2 regions of the Cupriavidus sp. C2SS-8b genome follow, and region 2 is predicted to be linked to the other one. Evidence: predicted binding sites of a transcription regulator. Region 2 holds the regulator's gene; the other holds the start of a gene.
What was found. The regulator LexA, encoded in region 2, represses DNA repair genes until DNA is damaged. The targets are predictions, from matches to a motif close to ACTGTATNNNNATACAGT.
Positions count from the first base shown of each region.

Region 1: the regulator LexA is predicted to act here: its motif matches at 2,822-2,839, upstream of ACIGJB_RS24205 (CppA family protein).

Region 1 is NZ_CP172717.1:1,581,392-1,586,886, reverse strand. It holds gene ACIGJB_RS24225 (acyl-CoA dehydrogenase family protein) at 1-80, shown strand, start outside; gene ACIGJB_RS24220 (flavin reductase family protein) at 77-670, shown strand; gene ACIGJB_RS24215 (EamA family transporter) at 648-1,493, opposite strand; gene ACIGJB_RS24210 (2-hydroxy-3-oxopropionate reductase) at 1,516-2,412, opposite strand; gene ACIGJB_RS24205 (CppA family protein) at 2,514-2,789, opposite strand; gene ACIGJB_RS24200 (acetate--CoA ligase family protein) at 2,901-5,000, opposite strand; gene ACIGJB_RS24195 (tripartite tricarboxylate transporter substrate binding protein) at 5,027-5,495, opposite strand, start outside.
Region 2 is NZ_CP172716.1:2,104,285-2,109,779, reverse strand. It holds gene ACIGJB_RS09760 (hypothetical protein) at 1-40, shown strand, start outside; gene ACIGJB_RS09755 (hypothetical protein) at 235-435, shown strand; gene ACIGJB_RS09750 (hypothetical protein) at 468-839, opposite strand; gene ACIGJB_RS09745 (DUF2188 domain-containing protein) at 1,021-1,245, opposite strand; gene ACIGJB_RS09740 (hypothetical protein) at 1,445-1,621, shown strand; gene ACIGJB_RS09735 (hypothetical protein) at 1,737-1,943, shown strand; gene ACIGJB_RS09730 (hypothetical protein) at 2,006-2,176, opposite strand; gene lexA (transcriptional repressor LexA) at 2,282-2,938, opposite strand; gene ACIGJB_RS09720 (asparaginase) at 3,134-4,132, shown strand; gene rpsF (30S ribosomal protein S6) at 4,234-4,608, shown strand; gene priB (primosomal replication protein N) at 4,686-4,985, shown strand; gene rpsR (30S ribosomal protein S18) at 4,989-5,267, shown strand; gene rplI (50S ribosomal protein L9) at 5,304-5,495, shown strand, end outside.

The DNA of each region.
Region 1 (5,495 bases), on a different replicon from region 2:
AACACGAGTACGCGGGCCGCATGGCCCTTGGCCTCGATATCGACGCGCCGCCCGGAGACGTGCGGGCGGCCGCGCAATGATGCCCGCGCTCGCGCCGCTGCCGTATGCCACCGAGGCCAGCAATGACAGCGGACAGGAAGACGAGGACGATGCCGGACATGGCTCGCACTCGACGCAGTCGGCCCACTCGGTGCGCCGTGCCCTCCGCCGCGCGCTGGGGCAGTTCGCCACCGGCGTGGCGGTGGTGACGGCAACCGGGTCCGATGGCCGGCCCGTTGGCGTCACCATCAATTCCCTGGCCTCGGTGTCGCTGTCGCCGCCGCTGCTGCTCTGGAGCCTGGCGCTCGGCTCCGGCAGCCTGCCCGCGTTTCGCGCCGCGCCTTGCTATGCGATCAACGTGCTGGCGCACACGCAGCAGGCCTTGTGCGAACGGTTTGCCACCAGCGGCATCGATCGCTTCCAGGGGGTAACGCTGTCGCCCGGGCCGTGCGGCACGGCGCTGATCGACAACGCGCTGGCGTGCTTTGTATGCCGTCCGCGCAGCGCGCGCAAGGTCGGCGACCATGTGCTGTTCATTGCGGAGATCGTGTCCTACCGCATGAACCGGGGCGAGCCACTGGTCTTTCACGACGGTGGCTTTGCGGGCCTCAACGCTGCTTGCCCGCAATGACGAGCGCGATGCCGCCGAGCACGGCGGCGGCGCTGACCGCGAGCCGCAGCGACATGGTTTCGCCGAGCAACGCCAGGCCGCCTGCCGCCGCGATCACCGGCACGCTGAGCTGGACGGTCGCGGCGGTGGCGGCCCTCAACCGCGGCATGACTGCATACCAGACCACATAGCCCAACCCGGAAGTCAATGCGCCGGACACCAGCGCACACGCCAGCCCGGCGCCGTCCAGGCTGCGTTGCGCGTGCATCAGCAACGCCAGTGCAAGTGCCGGCGGCACGGCGCGCAAGAAATTGCCGGCGGTGGTGGCAATGGCATCCGCCGCGCCGCGCCCGCGCAGCGAATAGATGCCCCAGGCGATGCCGGCCACGATCATCAGCAGCGAAGAGCCCGGCGGCGGTGCGGCCAGCCCTGGCAACACCAGCCATGCCAGTCCGCCCAGCGCCAGGGCCAGTCCCAGCCATTGCCCCGCGCTCAGGCGCTCGCCGACATAGAGCCCGTAGCCCGTCATGGTCGCCTGCACGGCCCCGAACAGCAGCAAGGCGCCCGTCCCCGCGGACAGGTGCAGGTATGCGTAAGAGAACGCCGCCGCGTAGGCGAACAACGCCAGCGCCGATGGCCAGTTGCCTCCGCCGGCCAGCCGGCCCGGGCCATGGCGGACCAGCAGGATCAGCCACAACGCTGCCGCCGCGCTGACGACCCGGACCAGCGTGAAGCTGGCCGCGTCGATCGCCGTGCCCTTGAGCGCGAGCCGGCACAGGATCGAATTGCCGGCAAACGCCAGCATGGTCACGGCCGTCAGCAGGGCGACGCGACCCTGCGGCATGGCGGGCGCCGCGGCGACCGGCTTAGCCTGCATGCGCATCGTCCAGCGAGAACGAGGAGAGGTGTTCGATCGCCCGCACCAGCGCGGCATGGTCCCAGCCCGCGCCGCCCATGCCGACGCAGACATTGAACAGCTGCTGGCAAGAGGCCGTGGACGGCAGCCCGACCCCCAGCGTGCGCGCCGTGGACAGCGCAAGCGCCAGGTCCTTCTGGTGCAGGGCGATGCGGAAGCCCGGCTCGAACTTGCGCTGCAGCATGCGTTCGCCGTGGACTTCCAGGATGCGCGAGCTGGCGAAGCCACCCATCAGCGCTTCGCGCACGCGCGCCGGGTCAGCGCCGGCGCGCGCTGCCAGCACGAGCGCTTCGCTGACAGCCTCGATCGTCAGTGCGACGATGACCTGGTTCGCAACCTTCGCTACCTGGCCGTCGCCCGCCTCACCAACCCGCGTGATGTTCTTGCCCATAAGCTGCAGCAGCGGCAGCACGCGGTCGAAGGCGTGCTGCCGCCCGCCCGCCATGATCGACAGCGTGGCGGCACGGGCGCCCACCTCGCCGCCCGATACCGGAGCATCGACATAGTCGGCGCCGAGCGCTTCGACCTTCCTGGCAAATTCGCGGGTGGCAATGGGCGAGATCGAACTCATGTCGACCACGGTCGCACCGCGGGACAGGCCGGCAGCCACGCCGTTCTGCCCGAACAGCACGCGTTCCACGTCGGGCGTATCGGGCAGCATCAGGATCACGACCTCCGACTGGCGCGCGACGTCGGTGCCGTTGGCGCAGGCGTGCATGCCCGCATCCTGCAGGGCCTGCGGCACGCCGCTGCGGCTGTGCGCGAACAGGGTGTGGCCGCCTTGCAGCAGGTGCTGCGCCATGGGCGTGCCCATCACGCCCAGGCCGATAAAGCCGATCTTGCTCATGTTCTTGTCCGGTGGGTTGCCATGGCCCGGCTGCGCGGCCCGCGCCGCATGCAGCGTCGTGATTGATCATAGTCACTGCAGAGCCACCACAAACAGCCGGATCAGCGGGCGGCGCCAGCCGGTGCCGCGAGGATGGCGCGAATGCGCGCCAGGTACTGGTCGCCGACCGCGCGGTGCGTGCGCGCCGCTTCCTGGGCGAACTCCCGGCGCGAGGGCGGCCGGATACCTAGGCTGCGGCAGATGGTGGACAGATAAGGCTTGCGGGCGCCTGCCAGCCGGCCCGCCGCGGACTGGAGCGCGGCATCGCCGATGCGCGCGCGCAGCCACGCCAGCACCTGGCGGTCATAGTCGTTCTGGACGCGGATCAGATGTTCCATGGGGCCTCCTCATACTGTTCATCCATACAGTTACTGTAAATATATACAGTAATCCGATGGAGGCAAGGAGAATGTTCGTATGCCGCCCGGGAACGCCGGATCCACCGATCCTTAGAGTGCGTCTGGTTCCACTTCGATCAACGCGTCCACCACCACCACGCCATCGGCGTTCACCATCACCGGATTGAGGTCGACCGACCGGATCGCGCCGCCAGCCTTGTGAACCAATTCTCCGACTTGCACTGCTAACCGGCACAGCGCGGCGATATCCACCGCGGGCTCGCCGCGCACGCCGTGCAGCAGCGGCGCGATGCGCAGCGTAGCCAGCGCCCGGGCCACGTCGGCCTGCTGGCAGGGCGCGAGCAGCACGGCGGTGTCGCACAGCACCTCGACGTACTTGCCGCCATCGCCCACCACCAGCACCGCGCCGAATACCGGGTCCCAATGCGCGCCGATCATGCATTCGCGCTGGCCGCGCGACATGCGCGCCACCACCACGCCCTCGCAGGTGGCGCCCATGGCCTGCAGCGTGCGGGTCTGGGCCGTGAAGGCGCTGGCCACCGCTTCCGGGTCGTTGCAGTGCAGGGCCACCAGCCCGTGCTCGCTCTTGTGCGGCACCTGCGGGGAACTTGCCTTGACTGCTACCGGGGCGCCGATACGTTGCCAGGCCGCGACCGCGGCATCCACGTCGTGGCAGACGTAGTGTTCGACCACCGGCATGCCAGCAGCGGCAAGACGGACGAGACTGGCGGCCTCGCTCAGCGTCGCGCCGGTTCCGGCACTCGCCCGCTGCGCCGGGGCCACTGGCAGCGCAGGCTCGCCCTCGGCCGCAATCTGGCGCAGGCGTTCCTGGTGCGATACCAGTTGCGAGAAAGCGGATAGCGCTTCGGCGGTGTTGGCGTAGGTCGGCAGGCCGGCTTCGCGGAATACGTCCGCCACGGGCTGTTGCCAGACCGCGACCGCGATGGGCTTGCCCGCGGTGTCGGCAAACGCGGCGGCGTCGCGTGCAAAGCGCGGCACGTCGTAGCCCATGCCGGAGACGGGAATGTCGAGCAGGAACAGGTCGGCAGCGGGATCGCTTGCTACCACTGGCAGCACTTCCCCGAACAGCGCGCTGTTGGAGAGCAGCGCCGCGGTGACATCGACCGGGTTTGTAGTCGTGGCAAAGCCGGGCAGGCGTTCGGCGAGCGCGGCCCGCGTGGCGTCGGACAGCGGCGCAAGCGTCAGTCCGAAAGCCTGTGCCGCGTCGGCGGCCATGACGCAGCTCGCGCCCGAGTTGCTGACCGCCACCAGCCGGCGCCCGCTGGTATCCCAGCCACGCAGGTACAGCGGCGCGCAGCGCGCCAGTGCGTGCGCATCATTCACGCGCCAGATGCCGTGGCGGTCCAGGAAGGCGTCGACCGCGCGGTCTTCGTTGGCAATCGCGCCCGTGTGCGACGCCGCGGCGCGCTGGCCGTCCTGCGACCGGCCGGCCTTGACCGCCACGATCGGCACGTTGCGGGCCCGCGCCACGCGCGCGGCTTCGGCCAGCACTTCGGGATCGGTCAGGCTTTCCAGGTACAGCAGCACCAGCCGCACGCCGGGATCATGGGCGACCGACAGCGCCAGTTCGCTGACCGTGACGTCGGCCTGGTTGCCGGTGGCGTGCATATGGCGCACGCCGATGCCCTGGCCGCGCAGCAGCCCGTAGACCATGGCCGCCACGCCGCCGCTCTGGCTGACGACCGCCACCGGCCCGTCCTGCGGCGGCACCTCGATGAACATGGTGGAGAAACTCGCGATGGCGCCACTGCCAAAGTTGGCCAGCCCCTGGCTATTCGGTCCCACCAGCCGCAGGCCGCTGGCGCGCGCGGCGCGCACCATCTCGTCCTGCTGGCGACGGCCTTCGGCGCCGGCCTCGCCAAAGCCGGATGCGATCACGATGGCCGCCGCCACGCCGAGCCGCGCGCAGTCATGCACGGCCTGCACGGCGGCCTCGCCGGCGACGATGATGATGGCCAGTTCGGGGACTTCCGGCAGCGCGTCGAGCGAAGGGTAGGCACGCAGGCCCTGGAGGGAATCGCGCTGCGGGTTGACAGGGTAGAGCGTGCCGGCGTAGCCGTGCGTCTTCATGTAATGGATGGGCCGGCCGCCGATCTTGTGGATATTGTCGGAGGCGCCGATCACGGCAATAGAGCGTGGGGAGAGCAGGGACTGGAGTGGGGCGGTCATGAGCAGGGCGTAGGCGTTGAGAGAGGTCAGTCGATGGTGGCGCCAGAGGTCTTCACGACCCCGGCCCACTTGTCGATTTCCCGCCCGATGAAGCGGACGGTGGCCGGAGGATCGGTCCATTCGGCGGCGAAGCCCTGCGTGGCGAAGCGCGCGCGCACCTCCGGATCTTGCAGCACGGCCTTGAGCGCGCCATTGAGCGTGGCGATCACAGCGGGCGGCGTCCCGGCCGGGGCCAGCAGCGCGTTCCATGCGCTGGCCTCGTAGCCGGGCAGGCCGGCCTGCGCGATGGTCGGCGTGTCGGGCGCGGCCGGCGAGCGCGTCGCGCCCGTGATGGCGAGCGCCTTGAGCTTGCCGTCGCGCACGAACGGCATGGCCGACAGCATGGTGTCGAACATCACGGTGGCCTGTCCGCCCATCACGTCGGTCAGCGCGGGCGCGCTGCCCTTGTATGGCACGTGGGTCATGTGGATGCCCGCCATGCTGTTGAACAGTTCC
Region 2 (5,495 bases):
AACCGTGGTGTGCATGCAGCGTCGCAGAGGGCAGCGATAGCGGACAAGCGCATGCATCGGCCCTCGATGTCGTGAGGGGCAATGGCCAACCGGGTTGCGCTCGCATGGAGGGTTCCATGATCGCGTGTGCGCGGCTGTAGGAAAGCGCCTCGCCGCCGCAGAACACCCGTCCTACATCCTCCTGAAGGTCCTCTGCATATGCTGGAGATGACGAGGGTCGGACAGGAGCGTCTCATGAAAGTCATTCTTGTGCTGCTTACCGCCATCACGGCGTTGCTCAGCGGCTGCGTTGTGGCCCCTGACCGGGATGAGCACCGGGACGGCGGCTACTACAGCGACGGCCGATACCACGATCATGATCGCGATCGCGGCGACCGGGATGATCATCGGAACTACGGGGACAGGGATCGATGGCAGAACGGGCCGAGGTACTAACGGTGCAGCGTGGCGGTTGACGATCGGACGGCCTAGCGACCGCGGGCGGGCAGCGCCTTGATGGTCATCGTGCCGTCCTTCTGGACATCCGCGCGGGCAAGTGCATCGAGCGAAATCGTCCTGGTAGGCTGTCTGGGCACTACGATCACCGCATCCCCGTGGAGGTTTTTCACCCAGCACCCGGTGTCCCACGCGCCGTGGTAGGCCGCATAAAAGCGCATTTGATTGGCGCCGGCCAAGGGCAGGTCGCACTTCTTGTGCAGGTACAGCACCGTGGGAAATGGCGTTCGAACCGTTTCCCCGACCCTCATGTCGTCAAACGGATAGACATAGGCGTCTTCGGCGCGCGCGGCTGTGGCTGTGGCGGCAGCCAGTGCCGCGATCATCCATATCAGCATCTTCATGGCGATCACCAAGGACTGACGAAGGCGGAAATACAACCCCGCGCCCAGCCAGAGAGCTATCTGGCAAAAATTGTACGTCGCCTTGCAGCGAAAAACCCGGCGACACGCGCTGGGTTATGTACGGTAGCCGCTATATCGAGGCGTTGTCCCTGGCGTCCGGCTTCGCGGACCGGCCCAGCCATCACCCTTTGATGTTGGGCGTCTCCTGGCCAAACGAATTCCTTTCATGGATCTGCCCATCACGGCCGTGAATCAGCAGCTCAACCTTCGTCCTTTTCGCCTTTTCCGTGCCGGTGGCGATGGCGTGCTGCTGGCAGGTGAAGCGCTGCTCGTTTCCCGACCCGCCTTCGAGCTGGACAGCCCAGCCATTATAGGTAGGCACGACGTGGATATTCTTGTTGGCCATGGCTGTCTCCTGGAGTCCGTGGAGATAGTGTCGGCCTGGAAACTCCGCGCCGGTATCAGTCGCTGTCCGACAAGGTGATCGGACGCGGATGGGGTTATCCCGACTGTCCCAAATCGCAAAGCGGATGTCACCTGGGGTCAAATGGTTTCCCCCCGGTTTTCCATACTGGCGTGGTCACGAACTCGCTCCCCTCAACATCATGCTTGCCCTGGCTATCTGGCTGCTTTGCTCTTTCGGGATTGGCCTGCTGGCCCATATTCTGGGTCGCTCCGTTGCGGTGTGGCTGGCCTTTTCGATGATCTTCACACCGTCCCTCGGGCTGATCGCGATGGCTATCCTGGGCAAGAAGGCCACGGCACAGCAGCTGCCGGCCTGAAGCGTGCGGCTCCCGGCTCGGCGCGGCCCTGTTCCGCCGCCGGCGCGCGGGAAGCGGCAGGCTTCGGATGGTCAGGATCTTCATGCTACGATGCCCCGGACACCGGGAGGCCGCCATGGAATATCGATACAAGAGCCGGGAAATCTCGATTCAGCCGATCAAGGCGCCCGACGGACAATGGGACTGGTCGTTTGTCATCCGTGGACACGGACATCGACATAACGCCGGCGCGCTCGCGGCAACGGAAGACAGCGCCATCGAGGCGGCCTACGCAGCTGCGAAGCACGAGATCGACCACATCTCCGGCGACGCCAACGACTAGCCGCCGTCAGCGCGGCATTACCGCTGCATTTCACTCGGGCCGGCTCCGGCCAGCGGCAAGCCTCAGGCCAGGAGTTTGGTCGGCTCGGCCAGTTCCAGCATCCGGCAGATCGCCGCCATGCTGCCAACCATGGTACGGCGCTGCGCGCCCTGATAGATGCGAACCCCCTTCGCTTGCCGGAACGGCACGGGCTTGACCGGCTGGCGGGCGGCGATGTGGTTGGTTTGCGGCATGGCTACACCTCTCGATTGGCAAAAGCGGGGTCAACACCCGTCGGGCGGGCGGCGTCGGCACTGCAAGGAGGAGGGCGGCGGCCAGCGCGCGGCTGGCCGCGCTGGTCAGAAGCCCGAGGAGCGGATCAGCCCGACGGCAATGCCTTCAAGCGAGAACTCTTCGCGTCCCGGCCCGACCATGATGTTCGGGAAGTCCGGGTTTTCCGCGATCAGCTCGATGCCGCCGTCACGGCGCTGCAGGCGCTTGACGGTGACGTCGTCGCCCAGGCGGGCCACGACGATCTTGCCGTTGGGCGCCTCGCTGGCCTTGCGCACGGCCAGCAGGTCGCCGTCGAGGATGCCGGCGTCACGCATGCTGAGGCCGCGCACGCGCAGCAGGTAGTCGGGGCGTTCGTCGAAGACCGAGGCATCGACCTGGTACTGCCGGTCGATATGCTCGGCGGCCAGGATCGGGCTGCCGGCGGCCACGCGGCCCACCAGCGGCAGCGTCAGCTGCATGACCCCGGACATCGGCAAGGAAAACTGGTCGGGGGTTTCCGAATCGCTGCGCGCGACCTTCAGGCGAATGCCGCGCGACGCGCCCGGCGTCAGTTCGATCACGCCCTTGCGCGCCAGTGCACGCAGATGTTCTTCCGCGGCATTGGGCGACGAGAAGCCAAACTCCGCGGCGATCTCGGCACGTGTGGGCGGGAAACCCGTGCCGCGGATCGTATTGCGGATCAGGTCGAAGATTTGCTGCTGCCGGGGTGTCAGGGTCGCCATGGAAGCGTTCCGAAAAGTGCCCCGGTGTTATGTGCCTGCCAGCCGGGTAAGCACTGTATGTTTAAACAGTATGCTGTGATTTTATACAGTATTCGCGCAAGCGCAAGCAGAATCTCAGAAGCGTCTGCTCGACATCCGGTTTGCCCGCATGCCGCGGGTACAATCGCCGGACTTCCGCTTCCTGCATCCCTAACCATGTCCCAGCTTCCCCGCATCGTGGTCCTGGCCACTGGCGGCACCATTGCCGGCGCCTCGACCAATCCGGCCAGCAGCGCGCGCTACCAGGCCGCGACGGTGCCCGTGTCAACGTTGCTGGCGGCCGTGCCGGCGTTGCAGTCGGTGGCCCGGATTGAAGCCGAGCAGGTGGCGCAGATCGATAGCAAGGACATGGTGTTTTCGCTTTGGCCGACGCTGGCCGCGCGTATTCAGCATTGGTCGGCCGAGGCGGACGTGGCCGGCATCGTCATTACGCATGGCACGGACACGCTTGAAGAGACGGCGATGTTCCTGCACCTGACACAGGCCTGTCCGGTGCCGGTGGTTCTGACCGCCGCAATGCGGCCGTCGACGTCGCTGTCGGCGGACGGTCCGCTCAATCTGCTCGATGCGGTGCGCGTCGCCGGGCATGCGGCTGCGCGCGGCAAGGGGGTGCTGGTAGTGCTGAACCAGCAGATCCATGCGGCGCGCGACGTGACCAAGGCGCATACCTCGGCGGTGGATGCCTTTGCGTCGCCGCAGGGCGGTCCGCTGGGTTTCGTGCAGGACGAGTTGGTGCGGCTGGCGCGCACGCCGGCGCAGTCCGTTGCGGCGGTCTTTCCGGTGCCGGCCCGGTGGCCCGAGGTCGAGATCGTCGCAAGCTATACGCAGCCGGGGCGCATTGCGGTGGACGCCATGGTGGCTGCCGGCGTACGCGGTCTGGTCGTGGCGGCGGCGGGCAACGGTTCGGTGCATGAGACGCTGATCGCGGCGCTCAGGGATGCCGCCGCGGCCGGTGTTGCCGTGGTGCGGAGCTCGCGAACCGGGGCCGGTCATGTGTCGATTCCGCCAGTTACGGACCCGGATGCCGGCGTGTTTGTCTCCGCCGCGGACCTGAACCCCTATAAGGCAAGGGTGCTGTTGCTGGTGGCGCTTGCGCAGGAACCGGGGCTGGCGGCGGCGCCGGACCGGCTCCAGGCGCTGTTTGCATCGGTGTGATAGCGGTTGCGTGATTGTCAATAGCCGGGCTATACTCTAAGGCTATTCAACCTTGCCGCACCGGACGTGACGCCCGGGTGGCTTATCCAAAAGGAGCGTCAATGCGTCATTACGAAATCGTATTCATCGTCCACCCGGACCAGAGCGAGCAAGTGCCGGCCATGATCGAGCGTTACAAGTCGCTCGTGACGTCGCAAGGCGGCCAGATCCACCGCGTGGAAGACTGGGGCCGTCGCCAGATGGCTTACATGATCCAGAAGCTGGCAAAGGCACACTACGTTTGCGTCAACATCGAGTGCGGCAAGGACACCCTGGTCGAGCTGGAACACGCCTTCAAGTTCAATGACGCCGTGCTGCGCCATCTGATCGTGCAGACCAAGAAGGCCGAAACCGCTCCTTCGCCGATGATGAAGGAAGTGCAGCGCGAAGAAGCCCGCAAGGCCGCGCAAACGACCACCGAAGGCCAGGCTGCCTGAATGCTGGCTGCGGTGCCTGTCGTGGCTGGCAAGCCTGATCACGACAGCATGGGCAACACACTGCAAGGGGCGACGCGTTGAACCAGCTTCGGCTAGCCGCCACCCTGGCGGAACGCGATGCCCTCAGGTACACCCCGGCCGGCGTGCCCGTCGTGAACTGCATCTTGCAGTACAGCGGCGCGGCGATCGAGGCGGATACGCCGAGGCAGGTCGAGTTTGCCATTGCAGCGATGGGGATCGGGCCAGTTGGCCAGCGTCTGGAGCGGTTGCCGCTCGGCACGCTGCTCGATTGCGAAGGATTCCTGACCCGCAAGCACCGCAACAGCAAGGCCCTCGTCTTTCACATCACTGGATGTAAAGCATTCGTAAAGGATTGAATCGTGGCATTCATCAAACGTAACGACAAGAACAAGAAGCGCTTCCAGCAACAGAACCCGCTGTTCAAGCGCAAGCGCTTCTGCCGCTTCACCGTGGCTGGCGTGGAACAGATCGACTACAAGGATCTGGACACACTGAAGGACTTCATCGGCGACAACGGCAAGATCACGCCGGCTCGCCTGACCGGTACCAAGGCTCACTATCAGCGTCAGCTGGATACGGCCATCAAGCGCGCGCGTTTCCTGGCGCTGATGCCGTACACCGACCTGCACAAGAACTGATAGTCCAGGCCATAGGTCCGTAAAGGAGAGAACACGATGCAAATTATTCTGCTGGAAAAAGTGATCAACCTGGGCAACCTGGGTGACATCGTCAAGGTGAAGGATGGTTACGCCCGTAACTTCCTGATCCCGAGCAAGAAGGCCCGTCGCGCCACGCAAACCGCGATCCAGGAATTCGAAGTGAAGCGCGCCGAGCTGGAAAAGGCCGCCGCCGAGAAGCTGGCCGCC